2 regions of the Paenibacillus agaridevorans genome follow, and region 1 is predicted to be linked to the other one. Evidence: riboswitches for the same ligand, from Rfam matches in the RefSeq annotation. Region 1 holds a riboswitch; the other holds the start of a gene.
What was found. Region 1 has a riboswitch for ZMP and ZTP ahead of KJW29_RS16770 (GNAT family N-acetyltransferase). Riboswitches for the same ligand answer to the same signal wherever they lie in the genome.
Positions count from the first base shown of each region.

Region 1 (7,814 bases):
CGATGTCACCCGACTTGACAAGCACTTCCTTGACTACGCCGCCTCCAGCCTTGAATTGTACCGTATCGGTGAAAAAGGACTCCAGCGTGCCGTTCCCGCGAATCTCCTGCGTAATTCTACCCTTTACAACCTCGACGGTACGGTAGTTTTCCTGCGGCGGCTTGACGAGTGGAGGCTTGAGCGGCGCTTCTTCGGCAGGCAGTAGCGAACAGCCTGCAAGCGACAATGCCGCAGCCATCGCAGCCGTCAGGACGACGATTTTGCTTTTACGTTTAGCTCGAAACGACAATGACACCATCCTCCAATTCGTATACGCGGTCTACGATCTCCATAATGGCGGGGTCATGCGTCGTCATGATGATCGTCATTCCCGCCGTTTCAACCAAATCGCGAAAAATTTTCATAATTTGCAGCCCCGTCCGGCTGTCCAGCTCCGCCGTCGGTTCATCCGCCAACAAAAGCCTCGGCTTGTGGGCAATCGCCCTCGCGATCGCCGTTCGCTGCTGCTCGCCCCCCGACAGCTCGAATGGACGATGGGACATGCGGCTTTTGAGCCCAACCTGCTCCAAAGCTCCCTCTGCCGCCGACTGTCGCTCCTGAGCCGGATACCCGGACACTCGCAGCACGAACTCAACATTTTCATAAGCAGACATTAATGGAATAAGGGCGAACGACTGAAAAATAAGCCCCATCCGCGTTCTACGGATGCCGTCCCGCTCCTTGTCCGACATCCCCGTCAGGTCATGGCCCTCGAACAACACTTGACCGCTATCGGGCCGGTCTAGCGCGCTAAGCAGATTAATGAGCGTCGTCTTGCCGGAGCCGGAGCGCCCCTTGAAGGCGATCAGCGCCCCCGAAGGGATGGCGATGTCGACTCCCTTCAACACTTGCACGGTCGCTGATCCGCGCCCGAACGACTTCATGATACCGCTTCCAATCACAATATCGGATACCGCGGGTACGCTCTCTATCGCTGCCCCCTCCAATCCTATGTTGCATTATCATCTTTTTCCATTTTATATCCGTACTGGGACTTACACAATATCAAAAACTTCAGAAATGGTGTGAAATTTATCGATCTTAAGCAATGATTACTAGAACTTCACAGCGATTATCGATGGCAAAGACTTGATCGGCGGCAGCGACTTAAAGCTCGGAAAACGTGCTACTGGTGGGAAATAGATCGGTACCAGCGACTTGGAGCACAAAAATGTAGTGTCCGAAGCTATTTTCTCAATAGAAAAAGCATCTCCGGCCAGACAGAACCGGAAATGCCCTCTACTTATCTATGGAATTTGGATGTTTAAGAAGAAGATGACGACCGTAATCGTGAGAATGCTGAGCAACGTCGATAAAAATACCGCTTGCGAGGCAAACTCCTTCTCGTTGTCGAATTCCACCGCGAGCAGCACGCTGCTTAGAGACGTTGGAACCGCCGACGAAACGATAAGCGCGGCAACCGTAAGTTTGTCGAGCGGCATGATTCCAACGGTGTTCCATAGCGTTATGATGCCCCAGGCAAGCAGCGGACCCGCCACCAGCCGTAACACGACAGCTATGGAGACGTCGACGGCAAGCGTCCGCTTGATGCGCCACTCCATGCTTCCCAGCTGAACGCCGAGCGTAATGAGCGCCGTTCCGAAAAACGCGTCCGCCAAGTAGGTGACCGGCATTTGCAGAGCATCCGGAATCGGAACGTTTAGCCATCTGAGCGCCAACGCACCCGGAATTACATAGATGACCGGCATGGACAGAATGGTTCGCCACACTTGCTTCATATCCGCCTTATGCGCGTTCACATTGTAGATGCCCCATGTATTCGGTATGAGCGACTGGACGACCATGACGATTATTTGAACCGCCAGCGTATGACTTAACCCGCCGAACGCCAATTGATTAAGCGGTATACCGTAGTTCGCGCTGTTGTAGAAAAGCACGCTGTTCTTCATGGCGCTTCTCATGCTTGCCTTGTAGCCCTTTATGCGAATAACGATCTCGACGATGGCATACTGCGCGAACATGAATATCAACAGAAACAGGAACACTTTGCCGATTAGCGATAACTCTAGTTTCTGATTGTACAGCAAGTTAAACATGAGCGCGGGTGAAAACAGATAAAAGTTCAGCTTGGACAGCGTCTTGATATCGAGCTTGAATGCCCGCATTAGCACGATGCCGAGTCCGATCATCACGCCCATCGGAAGTACGTTATTCGTTAGAATGTGCATAAAAACCGTCATGATGATCTCTTCTTTCCAAGTCGGTGATGCGCTAAGCATGTCAGCGTGATAAATGGGCGAGCCGTGCAATTGCCGCTATCGGCCTTGGTTCCCCTCCAACTTCGAGGCAAACCCTTCCCCGCGAGCCTTCCTCCCTCTACGACGGAAGATCCCCAATAAAGTCTACCAGCATAAACGACTCCTGACTATACTTTTGGCCAAATTCGCTTGCGAAAAAAACATCCTGGCCGTTCATGCTCTGCATTCCCTTTCCTTGCCAAACCTAGTCTGACAGATTTGCGGCGCTCAATATTCGATGCTCGTCCTCATAAAGCTAGCTCTACGTCTACCTTCCTCCCCCGAACAGAACCCGCCTTCTGATCCGCGGTACCGCTCTACTCCAGACTTGCCCCGGTCTCGTACCCAGCACCGGCTCCTGCCTCCGCTTGCGGGAATTGCAACTCGTACAGTTGGCTATATCGTCCTTGCCTGCGAAGCAACTCTTCATGCGATCCGCTCTCGAGAATGCGGCCTTGCTCCAGCACGTAAATGCGGTCGGCCTGCTGGATGGTCGACAGTCGATGGGCGATGACGAGGCAAGTGCGGCCCTTCAGCAGAACGGCGAGCGCATCCTGAATATGCTGCTCCGATTCCGAATCGAGCGATGCCGTCGCTTCGTCGAGGATAATAATGCGCGGGTTTTTCAGAATGGCTCTCGCGATGGAGATGCGCTGCTTCTGCCCCCCCGACAGCTTGACTCCGCGCTCTCCTATTCCCGTATCGTAGCCATCTGGGAACGCGCTGATAAATGTATCCGCATTCGCGGCTCTCGCAGCCGCGATGACCTCCTCATCCGAGGCGTTCGCGTTGCCGTACCGGATATTTTCGCCGATTGTGCCGTTGAATAAGACGATGTCCTGAGACACGATGCCAATCTGTTCTCTTAGCGACTCCAGCTTAACATCCTTTAAAGAGTGGCCGTCTATAGTGATGTCGCCCGACCTCGGATCGTAGAAACGCGGAATCAGATGCGCGATCGTCGTTTTGCCGGAGCCCGACGAACCGACCAGCGCCGTAATGCGTCCCGCTTCCAGCTCCAGATTGAAGCCGCTCAGCACCTTCGCATCTCCCGAATAAACAAAATCCACATCGCGGAATACGATATGCCCGCGTACCGGCGGAAGCACAACCGCATCCGCCTTCTCCACGATATCCGCTTTCGTGTTCATCACTTCCATGATGCGCTCGTAGGCGGCTGCGGATTGTTGAACCGAATTAATAATGCGGCTGAAGTGGCGAATCGGATTCTGCAGCAGCCGCAAATACGCGATAAACGCCACGATCGTGCCGACGGACATATCGCCACGCATCGCCAGCCAAGCTCCGAACACGAGAACGATTGCCAGACCGACGAAGTTAAGAAAGTCGATGATCGGCTCGTAAGCGGCCCTCAATCGGACGACCTGGATGTTGGCGTCCATATTGATGCGCGTCCTTTCGGAGAACCGTTCGGACTCGTATTCCTCCTTCGTAAAAGACTTGATCAGCCGAATGCCGGTCAACGAATTCTGAAGATGATCGCTAACGTCCGCCACCGACTCCTGCACCTTGCGGAACGATGAACGCATCCGCCTGCCGAACAGGCGCGTCGTCATAATCATAAGCGGGAACGTCGCGAGCAGCAGCAGCGTCAGCCGCCAATCGATCCAAAGCATATAGACGGCAATCGCCGTAAAAGTGAAAAAATCGGTAAACAGCTGCATCATGCTCGAGGAGATAAGCTGCTGCAGGATGCCAACGTCGTTTGTGACCCTCGACATCAGATCTCCCGTTCGATTACGATCGAAAAAGGCGATGTCCAGGTTCTGCATATGGCGATAAAGATCGTTGCGGAATTTGTAAAGCACCGTCTGCCCTATTGTCGCCATCAGCGACGTGCTTAGGTACCGCAGCAAACCAAGCGCCAGAGCGGAGCCCAACACGCCTGCTCCGATGTAGAACAGCTTGTCGTACTGCTTGCCGGGGATAACCTGATCGATCGTATACCTCGTAAGCTGCGGAACGATAAATTCCAGCAGCGACACGCCGATGACGCATACGACGGCCAAAGCAATCGCGCGCCACTCCTGACGCGCATGCGAATAGATTCGGGCGAACATGCCATAGATGCTGGCGGGCTTCGCCTTCTCGCCGGTGCCGAACCTGCCCATGCCCATTCCTCTGCCGGGACGATAGGCGCCTGTCGGATTGGCATTGCCGCTCATTCCGCTCCCTCCCCGGGATCTCTTCCCGCCACATCGTTAACGGATTCAACAACGGCTCCCACGATCCCGGAATCCGTCTCCCCCGTAATTCCCCGCAGTTCGCTCCTCAATGCCGCGAGCGCCTCTCGAAGCCGCGTTGCAAGGGCTGCGTCAGCAAGCGCCGCCCGCTCCGCCGCCTTAAGCAAATGGATCAGCTCCTTGCCGGCAGGCGTCAGCCTGCGATTGCGTCGCACGCCGCCCGGCTCTTGCGATTCGCCTTCCTCGTCCTGCCCCTCTCGCACTCGATCCCTCGTCTCCCATTCTCCCGATGCGCCGGCTTCGGACGATTCGGCACGGCTCAGCTCCTCTTGCAAGTAGCTTCTGCCTTCTTCCGTAATTTGAAAAACGCGTTTGCCTTCCTGCTTGAACGGCTCTACCAAGCCTTGATCCCGAAGCATCTGCAGCGTCGGATAGACGGAACCCGCGCTGGGCTTATACGTGCCGCCGGACTGATCTTCAAGCGCCTTCATCATTTGATAGCCGTGCATATTCTCGTGCGAAAGCAGCTCCAACAGCGCATATTTCACGCCGCCTCTGGTGAAGTAGCGTCTGCCGGAACCGCTCGTGTCGCGTTCGTTGCCCAGATGGAGAAACAATCGTTCCTCCGGTTGCCATTGCTCGCTCATATCGCGAACACCTCCAATGCGATATATCGTATTATTTTAAATTCTATACGATATATCGTATTATGGCAATTGTATGGATAAACAAAATGATTAGACCGAATGTATTGCATTCGCGCGGTCGGTAACCTATCTTCTTTTGCTTTTCTCGACCGACGGCCATATTCAAGTTCGAATATTCCGAAAATTGATGTTGATTCAACCAATCACTAGATTTATAATAAACATTAAATAAATGGGATGCGTAACTGGCGAGAACGTAGATCACTACGGGGGAGCGCATTCGTCAAACTAGCCGTTCGCCTGGGCAAAGCATTTGGTTGATTGTAACCAAATGCTTTTCTATTTTTCGAGGAGAGTGTCGGATGAGAAAGGCGAAAAAAGTAGCAGTGCTGCTGTATGAACAAGTGGATGCTTTGGACGTGACAGGTCCGTTCGAAGCGTTCGCAGTGGCGAGCAACTGGGGGCAGCACTTTCAGGTTTATACGGTCGCCCTGGAATCGAACGCGCCGATTCGGACAATCAGCGGTTTGACAATTCAACCTGACTTCGTTTCCTCAGAATGTCCGGTGCCGGACATTCTGATCGTTCCGGGAGGCTGGGGGGCACGCAAAGAGATGCACAATGAAAAGTTGACCGACTGGATCAACGAAACTTCACGACGGGCTGCATTTACGCTTTCTGTCTGTACGGGGGCTCTGCTGCTCGCCAAGGCCGGACTTCTCGATGAATTGCGCGCGACCACCAATCAGCGAGCCATGGATTTGCTAAAGGAGTGCGCACCGGCGAGCGCAACGCTGGTGGAGAACGTCCGATACGTGGACAATGGCCGCATCATTACATCTGCAGGCGTTACGGCCGGAATAGATGCCGCTTTGCATCTTATCGCGAAGCTTCACGGGGAGGAACTGGCGATCGATACTGCGTCAAGGCTGGAGCATAACTGGAGACGTGAGCCTTCCGAAGCACTCGCTATCCGAAGAGCAACGGCTGAAGACGTCGACTGTATCCGCTCCTTGCTTATTGATGCAGCGCAATGGATTCATTCGGCGCATGGCTTCTGGCAATGGCGGGTTGAAAGCTTCGAACGCGAGATTGTCGAAGCATTCGTCCGGGATCATGAAGTGTTCGTCGCGGCATTTGGGAATGAGCCGGTGGGTTGCTTCTCTGTCCATTGGGGGCGCGAGGAAATATGGGGAGAGCAATTTCATGATGACGCGGGGTACGTTCATCGGTTATGCGTCTCACGCAAACGAAAAGGAGAAGGAATCGGCCGTGAGCTTATTCGATACGCGGAAAGTTATATTGGGGACAGGGGAAAAAGCTGGCTGCGCCTCGACTGCATGGCTGACAACCCTAGCCTTAATGCCTTCTACCTCAGTCTCGGATTTGTCTTGCAGGGGCGCTTCGACGAGAGCCTCTGGAGCGCCAATTTGTACGAGAGGGAGATTCTAGGAAAGGCAACCCGCCACTGAGCCACATGCATCCTTCGTCATGGACCCACGATCTGAGCAGTCTGCAAAATCGAAGGAGTTGCTTGTTGAAATAGCTCACTTGATGAATGAAACCTCAAAAATGAAGAAATGGCGGTGCAGTTCATTATCCCTTCACCGCCATTTTTGGCTTTTGGTCTATTGCCGCCATCTTAAGCAAATTGTGAGCGAGCGAAAACCACCCGACCTCAAGGCTTACCTTCGGCAGCCGAAACGTCGCTATTGTTGCTGTTACGAGCCCCATAGTCGTTAAATACGCCTATGGGATGTTTTTGTCGCTGTTACGAGCCCCATAGTCGTTAATAACGCCTATGGGATGTTTTTGTTGCTGTTACGAGCTCCATAGTCGTTAATAACGCCTATGGGATGTTTTTGTTGCTGTTACGAGCTCCATAGTCGTTAATAACGTAAGCGTCAAACTGTCCCCACCTTCGAATCGAGCGATCGTTATGAGATAATCCTCCTCAATAGCCATTCTGAGGAGGATTTTTCTATGAGCAGAGAAGAGATTCGAATGAAATGGGAAGCTCGTGTCGAGGCATTTCGTGCAAGTGGCGAAAAGACAACACATTGGTGCAAAGCCAATCAAATCGACCGCCGTCAACTTTACACATGGATGAAGAAGCTGGATGAGTCACCCCCATCTTCTTCCGTTAAACAGACGACCTTCATTCCTGTTCAGGTGACTCCTGAAGTGAAACCGGCGCCGTGCCGTTCACTTCGCATTCAGATCGGTGCAGTCGTCATCGAAGTCGATGCGGGATTTGAGCCCGCCTTGCTCCGCGAAGTTGTTCGAGCACTGGGGGCCGATCCAGTATGTTAAACGAAATCACGTCAAAGCCCGTCTATCTAGCTTGTGGCAGCACGGATCTACGTAAATCCATCGACGGCCTTGCCGCACTCGTCCAAGAAGGACTCGGGATGAGTCCCTTTTCTCCGGCGCTGTTCGTTTTCTGCAACCGTGAACGTAACAAACTTAAAATATTGTACTGGGAGCATAACGGATTCTGGTTGTACTACCGCAGGCTCGAACGCGGTACGTTCCAGTGGCCGCAGGCAAATGGGGAGCCTGTTGCGATCACAAACCGCGAGCTTCGCTGGCTGCTTGACGGGCTATCGCTAAGTCAACGGCAGGCGCATCCGAAAGTACGGGCCGAAGTAGTCATTTAACAAATC
Region 1 is NZ_CP075889.1:3,961,471-3,969,284, forward strand. Features, by position in the region: gene KJW29_RS16745 (efflux RND transporter periplasmic adaptor subunit) at 1-289, opposite strand, end outside; gene KJW29_RS16750 (ABC transporter ATP-binding protein) at 273-923, opposite strand; gene KJW29_RS16755 (AEC family transporter) at 1,287-2,240, opposite strand; gene KJW29_RS16760 (ABC transporter ATP-binding protein) at 2,615-4,483, opposite strand; gene KJW29_RS16765 (PadR family transcriptional regulator) at 4,480-5,148, opposite strand; ZMP/ZTP riboswitch at 5,380-5,461, shown strand; gene KJW29_RS16770 (GNAT family N-acetyltransferase) at 5,511-6,620, shown strand; gene tnpA (IS66 family insertion sequence element accessory protein TnpA) at 7,132-7,461, shown strand; gene tnpB (IS66 family insertion sequence element accessory protein TnpB) at 7,455-7,808, shown strand.

Region 2 (7,814 bases), 720 kb from region 1:
TACGCGGATTCGGGGTTAGGACGGCTGACGGGCTCAGGGCCCGAGACGCTAAGAATCCAGGCTGCATACAACCGGCCAAGCCCTCGCATCAGGGGCGGCAATAGCAGCATAAATACCAAGCCGACTCCGCCGGCAACCCACGAGCGCTGGGCGGAGTTCATCTCCCACCCAAACAATTCGTCGAATCTCCAATCGCTTGCGAACAAGTTAAAATCAAACAATCGCATGCTTATTTCGTAAGCTGCCGGCGAGAGCATGACCGCCAGAGCCGTAACGGGCAACACGATGGCGAAGGTGAATGCCGTTATGCCGATTGGCAGCTGCAGGATCCCGAACAGAATACCGCGATACGATCTGCCATCCTTCAGGACGGACAACAGCCATGCCCGCCATCCCTGCTGTTCGCCGGCTGTCGCTTCCGAAGGAGCCGAGGCTTCGGGATATTCCTTTCCTTGCAGCCAGGCAGTCGCGTATCTCATCTCGCCAAGCATGATTGACCGGCAGAAGACCAGCGTTGCCGCCAGCAAAGGCAATCCGATCAAAAATACCGACAACGGCAGGCTTGCGGATAATCCCGCTACGATGATGACAAATGCCGCGATTCCTTTGGGGAGCGACAGGACAAGCATTTTCCACGCTATTAAGGCGCTAGGTTTTCTCATAATGGCAACCACGCTTTCTCGTTTTGTTGCTCTCATTGTAGCCCTTTTCTCTTAATAGAATCCTCCTCCTGACGAACGGAATGTTTGCCGGACTTAGGTCTAGTTCGAGAATCCGAATCGTCGTGCCGTCGCCGATAGCATTTTATTTGCCTTTCATCTCAGTCTACGCCAGATATTCGCTCATGATCTCTTCGATATCGAATGGGGTGACTCCTCCATCGACCGCGAAGATCGACTCCGCCTGCTCCCTGTCATCCACGATTTCGCCTCTAGCCACCGCATGGAGCCGGAACAGATCGTGCAAGTCCGGCTTTCTAAGCCTGCTCATTGCTTGACCCATTAGCGACATCCCCCGTTTGTTTCCCTCTACGTTATTGTTGTAGTCTGGGTGTCTCGTAAGAGCAAGGTCGCTCCAGATAATTACCCGCTCCGCCAAATCCAGAATGACGGGAATCGCAATCGTTGTATTCGCAGTCAAATCGATCTTGTCGACCACCGTAGACGGTTCGAAGATTTCTCCGGAACCCGGCTTCCTGCGTATCATCCACCCCGCAAAACATTCCGGCAAATCGCAAAACGGCTGCGCGGTGAAGGCTTGCAAAGCAGCGACCACGTACCGTCCGCCGTATTCGACGATCGATGGGATATGGAGATCGATAAATTCGCATGCGCCACTAGGAGCAGACACGATATCTCCGCTGTGAACGGCCAGATACTTCGAGGAACGCAGGTTCGTGTAGGAGATATGCTCGATATAGTTCCAATTGCGATCATATAGGACGGCAGACAAATCAATATCGACTCGTCCCGTCGGCTGTCCATCCACTACCCCTTCTTTCCACCAGTTAAAGAAGCGAACGGTATCCCCCTTGGGCATCGGGACACGGCTCCCGCGAACGATCGTACGCAAAGCCTTGCTAGCCGAACGTTGGGAAAACGGAACGAGATACGTGCTTAATCGCTGATCAATGAACGTCTTACCCAGCGGGGGCAGTGCAGAGAAGCGGCTGATCAGTTCATGCTCGCATACGTCTACGATCGACTTGCATACCTCGCCAGGGATCTCGGGGAGCGCGTTAGGGATGACGAACGCTTTGGCTACATTACCTTTCGGAAAAAAAGTTCGCAGTCCGCGGAATTCCGTGCGATGTACGAAATGGCACTTCACCTGCAGCAATACCGGCGTCGAAATCTCATGGACGACTTCCTCAAAGGCGAGTATCACGTAATCCGCGTGTTCCGTCATACGCGTGAGTTGATCCAGCCTTCTGGCGAATTCGCCCGGACGTTGCATCAACAGATCGATCAACGACCAAACTTGCTTCCATTGGAATGCGAGCTCGACGCTGCCGCCATAAGTAGGGAACGGCTTATGATTACGCAGTATATCAAAAGCTTCATGGCACCGAGAGTAACGGTTCTTATATTCGGAAGGATGAAGAATTTCCCCAAGGCGAATCCAGCGTTGCTTAAATCTCAGCATATCTTCCGTAATGGGGTAACATTGTTCCAGCAGGGCGAGCAGCAGCTTTCTTTCCGGGCGCGTGAATTTACGGAATCGGGTTGCTTCGGCCAAGCTTAAATCCCCGTCCGACCAAGCGACGGCCAGCCGTAAAACATCGGTCGCCGTATTTATGTATCGGCCGATCACCTTCGGATCCGCTTTGCGATGCTTGAGAAGCGATCCTGCTACAAATGCGGCATTTTCCTTAAATGGAATTTCGGCAGGTAGAAACTCGCTTAACTCCTCTGCTCCGGCCTGTTGGATCGTTTTGTCGATATCCGTTTTGTCAGTCTCGGAAATCGAGCCCTTGGCTTGCATAAGCTGATGAATCAAAACATAGAATTCTGCCTTCGTTCCCAGATCAATGACTTTAAGGGGGCTCTCCTCCGCTAGCGGTTGCCTGCTCTTACTATCGTACAGGGGAAGATCTAGCGTAAAGTAATGATACAGGGCGTTTAAATACAGGTCCGCCTCGGACTCCTCCATCATTTGCGTGGGAAACCCCGGGTACATCGGCCGATATTCGACTTGGGCTCCAACCATCACCTTCAGTTGAACAATTAACTCGTTATAAAATACGCCAAATGCTTCCGACGGCATTTTGCTCACTTCACTGATTAAGCGGGGCGAGAAGCGATATCCTAGGCTTTCGATATTTTTCGAAGCGGTAGCCAACCACGCCTTGGAGACGGGATCTCCGCTTAGCCTTTCCACCACTACCTTGTTTTTCCGGCGCAAATACATACCATGGATCATCGTTAGCTCACCCCAATTAAAAAATCTTCAGGAAAGCTGCGCCCTAATTCGCCAATTTGAGTTAGAAGGAAGGATCGCAATAGCCTGAAGATCAGAGCCCTTGGCCGAAACGTCTGAGCCCTGATGAATGCATCATCTCATTTTTCCATGGACCCGAACAGGGCAAAAGTATTACGATCCGCTTGATCACCGTTATTTACACCGCAACCCTTTCAAAGCTATACTTACAAAACGATGTATAGAGGGGAAGGAACAGAGACAATGAGTGCACGGGAACAACTGGAGAAAAATCAAGTATGGCTCTATGCGATTATTCTCTTGATTGCAGCTGGAGCAGGTTTGATATGGCCGCAAGCAAGCGGTTATTTAGACCGTTCCATTTCGCTTGTGCTTGCCATCTTAATGTTCGGCATGTTTGCGCAAATACCGTTCCTTCGTCTAAAAGAATCCTTAACGAATCGACAGTTTATTTACGCTCTTTTAATCATGAATTACATAGCCGTTCCCCTCATTGTTTGGGGGTTAACCCGGTTTCTTCCGGCCGACCCGGCCCTTTTATTAGGCGTATTTCTAGTTTTGCTTACACCCTGCATAGATTACGTCATCGTTTTTACGCATCTTGGCCGCGGGGACGAAAAACTTATTCTGGTTGCAACGCCATTGCTTTTTGTTTCTCAAATGATATTGCTGCCCTTTTACCTCTGGGTATTCATGGGAAATCAAACAGCTGAAGTTGTGAGCGTGCAGCCCTTTCTGGAGGCTTTTTTGGGCCTCATCGCGGTCCCTCTGCTCCTTGCTCTTCTAACGCAGCTATGGGCGAAAAGGCAGCCGCGCGGCATCGTATTTCTTGACGCCGCAGCATGGCTGCCGGTTCCTTTTATGGCGCTGACGCTGTTCGTCGTCGTAGCTTCGCAAATCAGCAAACTATACGAATCCATCGATTATATCAGTCAAGCCATTCCCGTCTACGTTGCTTATATGATCATTGTCCCGCTAGTCGCCCGCTTCGTTGCGCGCATCTTCCGGCTGGATGTCGGAGCAGGGAGAGCGCTGATCTTTAGTAGCGGGACACGCAACTCCCTGGTCGTCCTGCCTTTTGCGCTTGCATTGCCCGAACCATTAAACGGGTTGGCGTCGGCCGTAATCGTCACTCAAACCATTGTAGAGCTTGTAGGGGAACTTATTTACATCCGCGTTGTTCCCGGGATTCTGCTCAGAGACAGACACTAGAGCATCTACTTCGTTAAAAACCGTTCAGCCGCTTCGACCGTATGTTTGAGCAATGCAGCAATAGTGACGGGTCCAACGCCAGCCGGAACGGGAGTTATCGCGGAGGCGTTCTCCAGACAAGCTTCGTAATCGACATCTCCGATATTGCCTTTGTTGTAGCCGGCATCGACGACTACGGCTCCCGGCTTGATCCAGTCTCCCTGAACAAAATTCGGCTTGCCGACAGCAGCAACTACGATATCGCCTAAACGAACCAGCCCTGCCAGATTGGCCGTTTTGGAATGACATATTGTCACTGTCGCATTTCTGTTTAGGAGCATAACGGATACCGGTTTCCCAAGGATCGGACTTCTTCCGATTACAACGGCATGTTTTCCTTCAATCGGAATATTGTAGTATTCCAAAATGGCGATGATCGCGGCTGGCGTACACGAAGGAAAATCGGCGAAACCAAAGGCGTTCTGAGCGAATCCTTGCGTGGTTACCCCGTCTACATCTTTCTCTATTCGGATTGCCTCGAATGCAGCCCTTTCGTCAATATGAGGAGGAACGGGATGCTGCAACAAGATGCCATGAACATGGGGATCATCGTTAAGCTTGTTTATTTCCGCAATCAGCTCTTCTGTCGTGGTAGTCGAAGGAAGTTCAACACGGATGGAGCGTATACCAAGTCTGGCGCATGCATTTCCTTTCATTCGGACATAAGTGGCTGACGACGGATCGTCGCCAACCAGAATGGTTGCCAGACACGGGACGATTTCTTTCTCGGAGAGACGTTTGATTTGTTCGACTACTCCCTCCTTCATAGCGGTCGCAACGCGATTACCGTCCAAGATCAACTTTTCTTCTTTCATTTCATCAGCCCTTTCTGCTCCTGTTCAAACATAAAGAGGCAAGGGGATAGTCCCCTTACCTCTGCCCAGGCGTTCGGCCGTATAAAATATGTGCTCCCTCGTGGTACCCCACGTTACGCCAGTCACACATACCCTTCATCTAGCTCCATTATAGTCCGAACTTTCAAACAACTTCAAGCCTTTTGTTTCCTTTATTGCCGGCCGCCAGGACCGGCTGCTGATTCATCTATTGTCTCCCCAGGTTTCGCATAAGAAGGCGCGCTTGCTCCATCGTCTGTTCCACGATTTCTGCTGCCCCGAATTCTTTGGCTAACCGGAGTCCCTGCCCGGCCCAGAGAGACATAAGCTCTGGATTATTGGCTTTGGAAGCCGCCTGGCGAATTTCTCTCGTCATTGCATGCTGAATCGGATAGTCGGGGATTTCCCCTTGATAGGTACGCATATCCTTTATGTAATCCGTCAAAATGCCGCGCGCCGCTTTACCCGAATAAGCGGATGTGACCTCGGTGGCATCTTCGCTGGATGTAAGAATCCTACCTTTGTAGGCGGTATGTGCGCCGCTCTCATGGCTTGCCAAAAAAGCGGTTCCCATCTGCACGGCGGAAGCTCCTAAAACGAGGCTTGCTGCAAGCCCGCGACCATCCATAATGCCTCCCGATGCGATAATCGGAACCGAAACATGATCCGCGATCTGAGGCACCAAAGCCATAGTACCTACCAGAGCGTCGGTCTTACTCGGCAGAAACGTCCCTCGATGTCCTCCCGCTTCGCTTCCTTGCGCCACAATCGCGTCTACTCCGGCGGATTCCAGCTTAATAGCTTCTTCGACTGTCGTTGCCGTGCCGATGACATGAATCCCATGCTGCTTCATGGCTTCCATGATGTCCTGGGACGGTATGCCAAACGTGAAACTAAACACGGGTACATTTTCTCCGATCACGGCTTGCGCTTGCTCCTCGAACGACTCCGAGTACTTGGGGATTGACGGATTGGTCGCAATACCTGCCTCTATGCGATATTTATCAAGATGATGGTTCATTCGAGCAATGGCGTCTGCAGCAGTAGTCGGCTGCGTGGGGACAAACAAGTTGACGCCGAAGGGCCGATCCGTCCTTTGTTTGACTTCCCGAATCGTTTGCCTGATTTGTTCTGGCGAAAGATAACCTGCCCCGATGCTCCCAAGTCCTCCGGCGTTTGATACTGCAGCAACCAAATCCGGGGTCGAGGGACCACCGGCCATTGGCGCTTGCAATATAGGGTATTGAATGGCGAGTCGGCGTGTCAGTTCGGTTTCCATGCTCTTCCTCCCCTACTATTTGCGCCAAAATGTCGTGCAGTCCGCCTTATCATGGATATTAAACTCGATCATTTTCTCTAATAAGTCGTAGTCAAACGGACGGTTCCACTTAAAGCGAACCAGCTCTTTGGTATGATCGTGTCCAGCTTGTACAATTTCATCTGCAAAATAGTTCATGCCTGCCCGCTCAGGCGCAACAGCCATATGCTGTTTGGATACGCTGAAGCCTATAATAAAAGTGTCGTGGTCGGTGAACATCGGCTGATTCCAAGCCAGCTTAGGCACCAGCTCCGGGAACTTCTCCTTCACCCAGGCAAATACCTCTTCCACCCGTGCCCGGTGCTCCGGGTTTCCGATGCCATCCAAATATTCCGCAAATGCTTCCATTTGATGATCCGCTCCTTCAAAAAAGATAAGATACGCTCCTGCGCTTCGAGTCTTCAATCGTATACTGACATATAACTTTGCCGAATTCAACCTCCTATACATGCTTATGTGGTTAAATAAAAGGAAAAACTCCCTTTATTTGAGTGACTTTCCGTTTCTTCGACACGCCAGAGGGAAATTCTCCCTCTAATCCAAGTAGAAAGGAGGACGGACAGCGATTCGGCCTAAATTAGTGGTAGGATTTCCCTCTAAATCCGCAAAATCCGGTATAGAAGCGAGATTAAATGGCGATTTTCCCTCTATTTTATTCATGGCTGACTAGCGCGGTGCGGCACGGCGCGGGCAGCAGCAGCGGCGCAGCACCCACGCTCATCTCACAAAGAATGTCACTCCCACACGCTGCACAAGAGGCGGCGCTGTTACACGTTTCCCACACGCCCTCCACCCATTATCCGTCTCTCCCGCATCTCCCCGCCCGCTCCTTTTTAAAGAAAGAGCGGCCGCGTTGTAAAAGGGACGGAATACAAAAAACACTGACAACGAAGGTCAGTGTTTTCATGGTTGTGCCTAGTGAATGTCCTTTTTCTTAAAGCTGCCGCCTTTAACTTCAGCCACTTCATACACCATGATAAAAGCATTCTCGTCGATTTCGCGAATAATTTCTTTCATCTTCCGTTCTTCCAAGCGGTTGATTACGCAAGTAATTTCTTTGAAATGTTCATTTGTATAGCCGCCTTGCACCATCTTGTACGTAGCCCCCCGGCCCAGTCGATCGCGAATCGCCTCGACCATCATCTCTGGCTGTTTAGTAATGATGGTAAACGTTTTGGCGCCGCTCAAGCCTTCCTCGACGATATGTATGACTTTCGAAGCGATAAAATAGGCAATTCCCGATAGGATAGCCCCTTTTAAACCAAATACTGTCGATACAACGATAAATACGAATACGTTAAGGAACAGGATCATATCGCTTGTTCCGAAAGGCAGCTTACGCGAGAGCAGTACCGCCAGCATATCAATGCCGTCCAGCGCGCCGCCGTTCCTTAGCGCAAGACCCATTCCCAGACCGATGATAATACCGCCGACAACGGTAACAAGCAGCGTATCGCCTTCAACGATCGGCG
Region 2 is NZ_CP075889.1:3,241,720-3,249,533, forward strand. Features, by position in the region: gene KJW29_RS13855 (sensor domain-containing protein) at 1-698, opposite strand, end outside; gene KJW29_RS13860 (TerD family protein) at 826-2,922, opposite strand; gene KJW29_RS13865 (arsenic resistance protein) at 3,184-4,152, shown strand; gene KJW29_RS13870 (bifunctional 5,10-methylenetetrahydrofolate dehydrogenase/5,10-methenyltetrahydrofolate cyclohydrolase) at 4,158-5,006, opposite strand; ZMP/ZTP riboswitch at 5,063-5,142, opposite strand; gene KJW29_RS13875 (NAD(P)H-dependent flavin oxidoreductase) at 5,233-6,303, opposite strand; gene KJW29_RS13880 (iron chaperone) at 6,319-6,690, opposite strand; gene KJW29_RS13885 (YitT family protein) at 7,258-7,814, opposite strand, start outside.
Region 2: another riboswitch for ZMP and ZTP. It lies ahead of KJW29_RS13870 (bifunctional 5,10-methylenetetrahydrofolate dehydrogenase/5,10-methenyltetrahydrofolate cyclohydrolase); the one in region 1 lies ahead of KJW29_RS16770 (GNAT family N-acetyltransferase).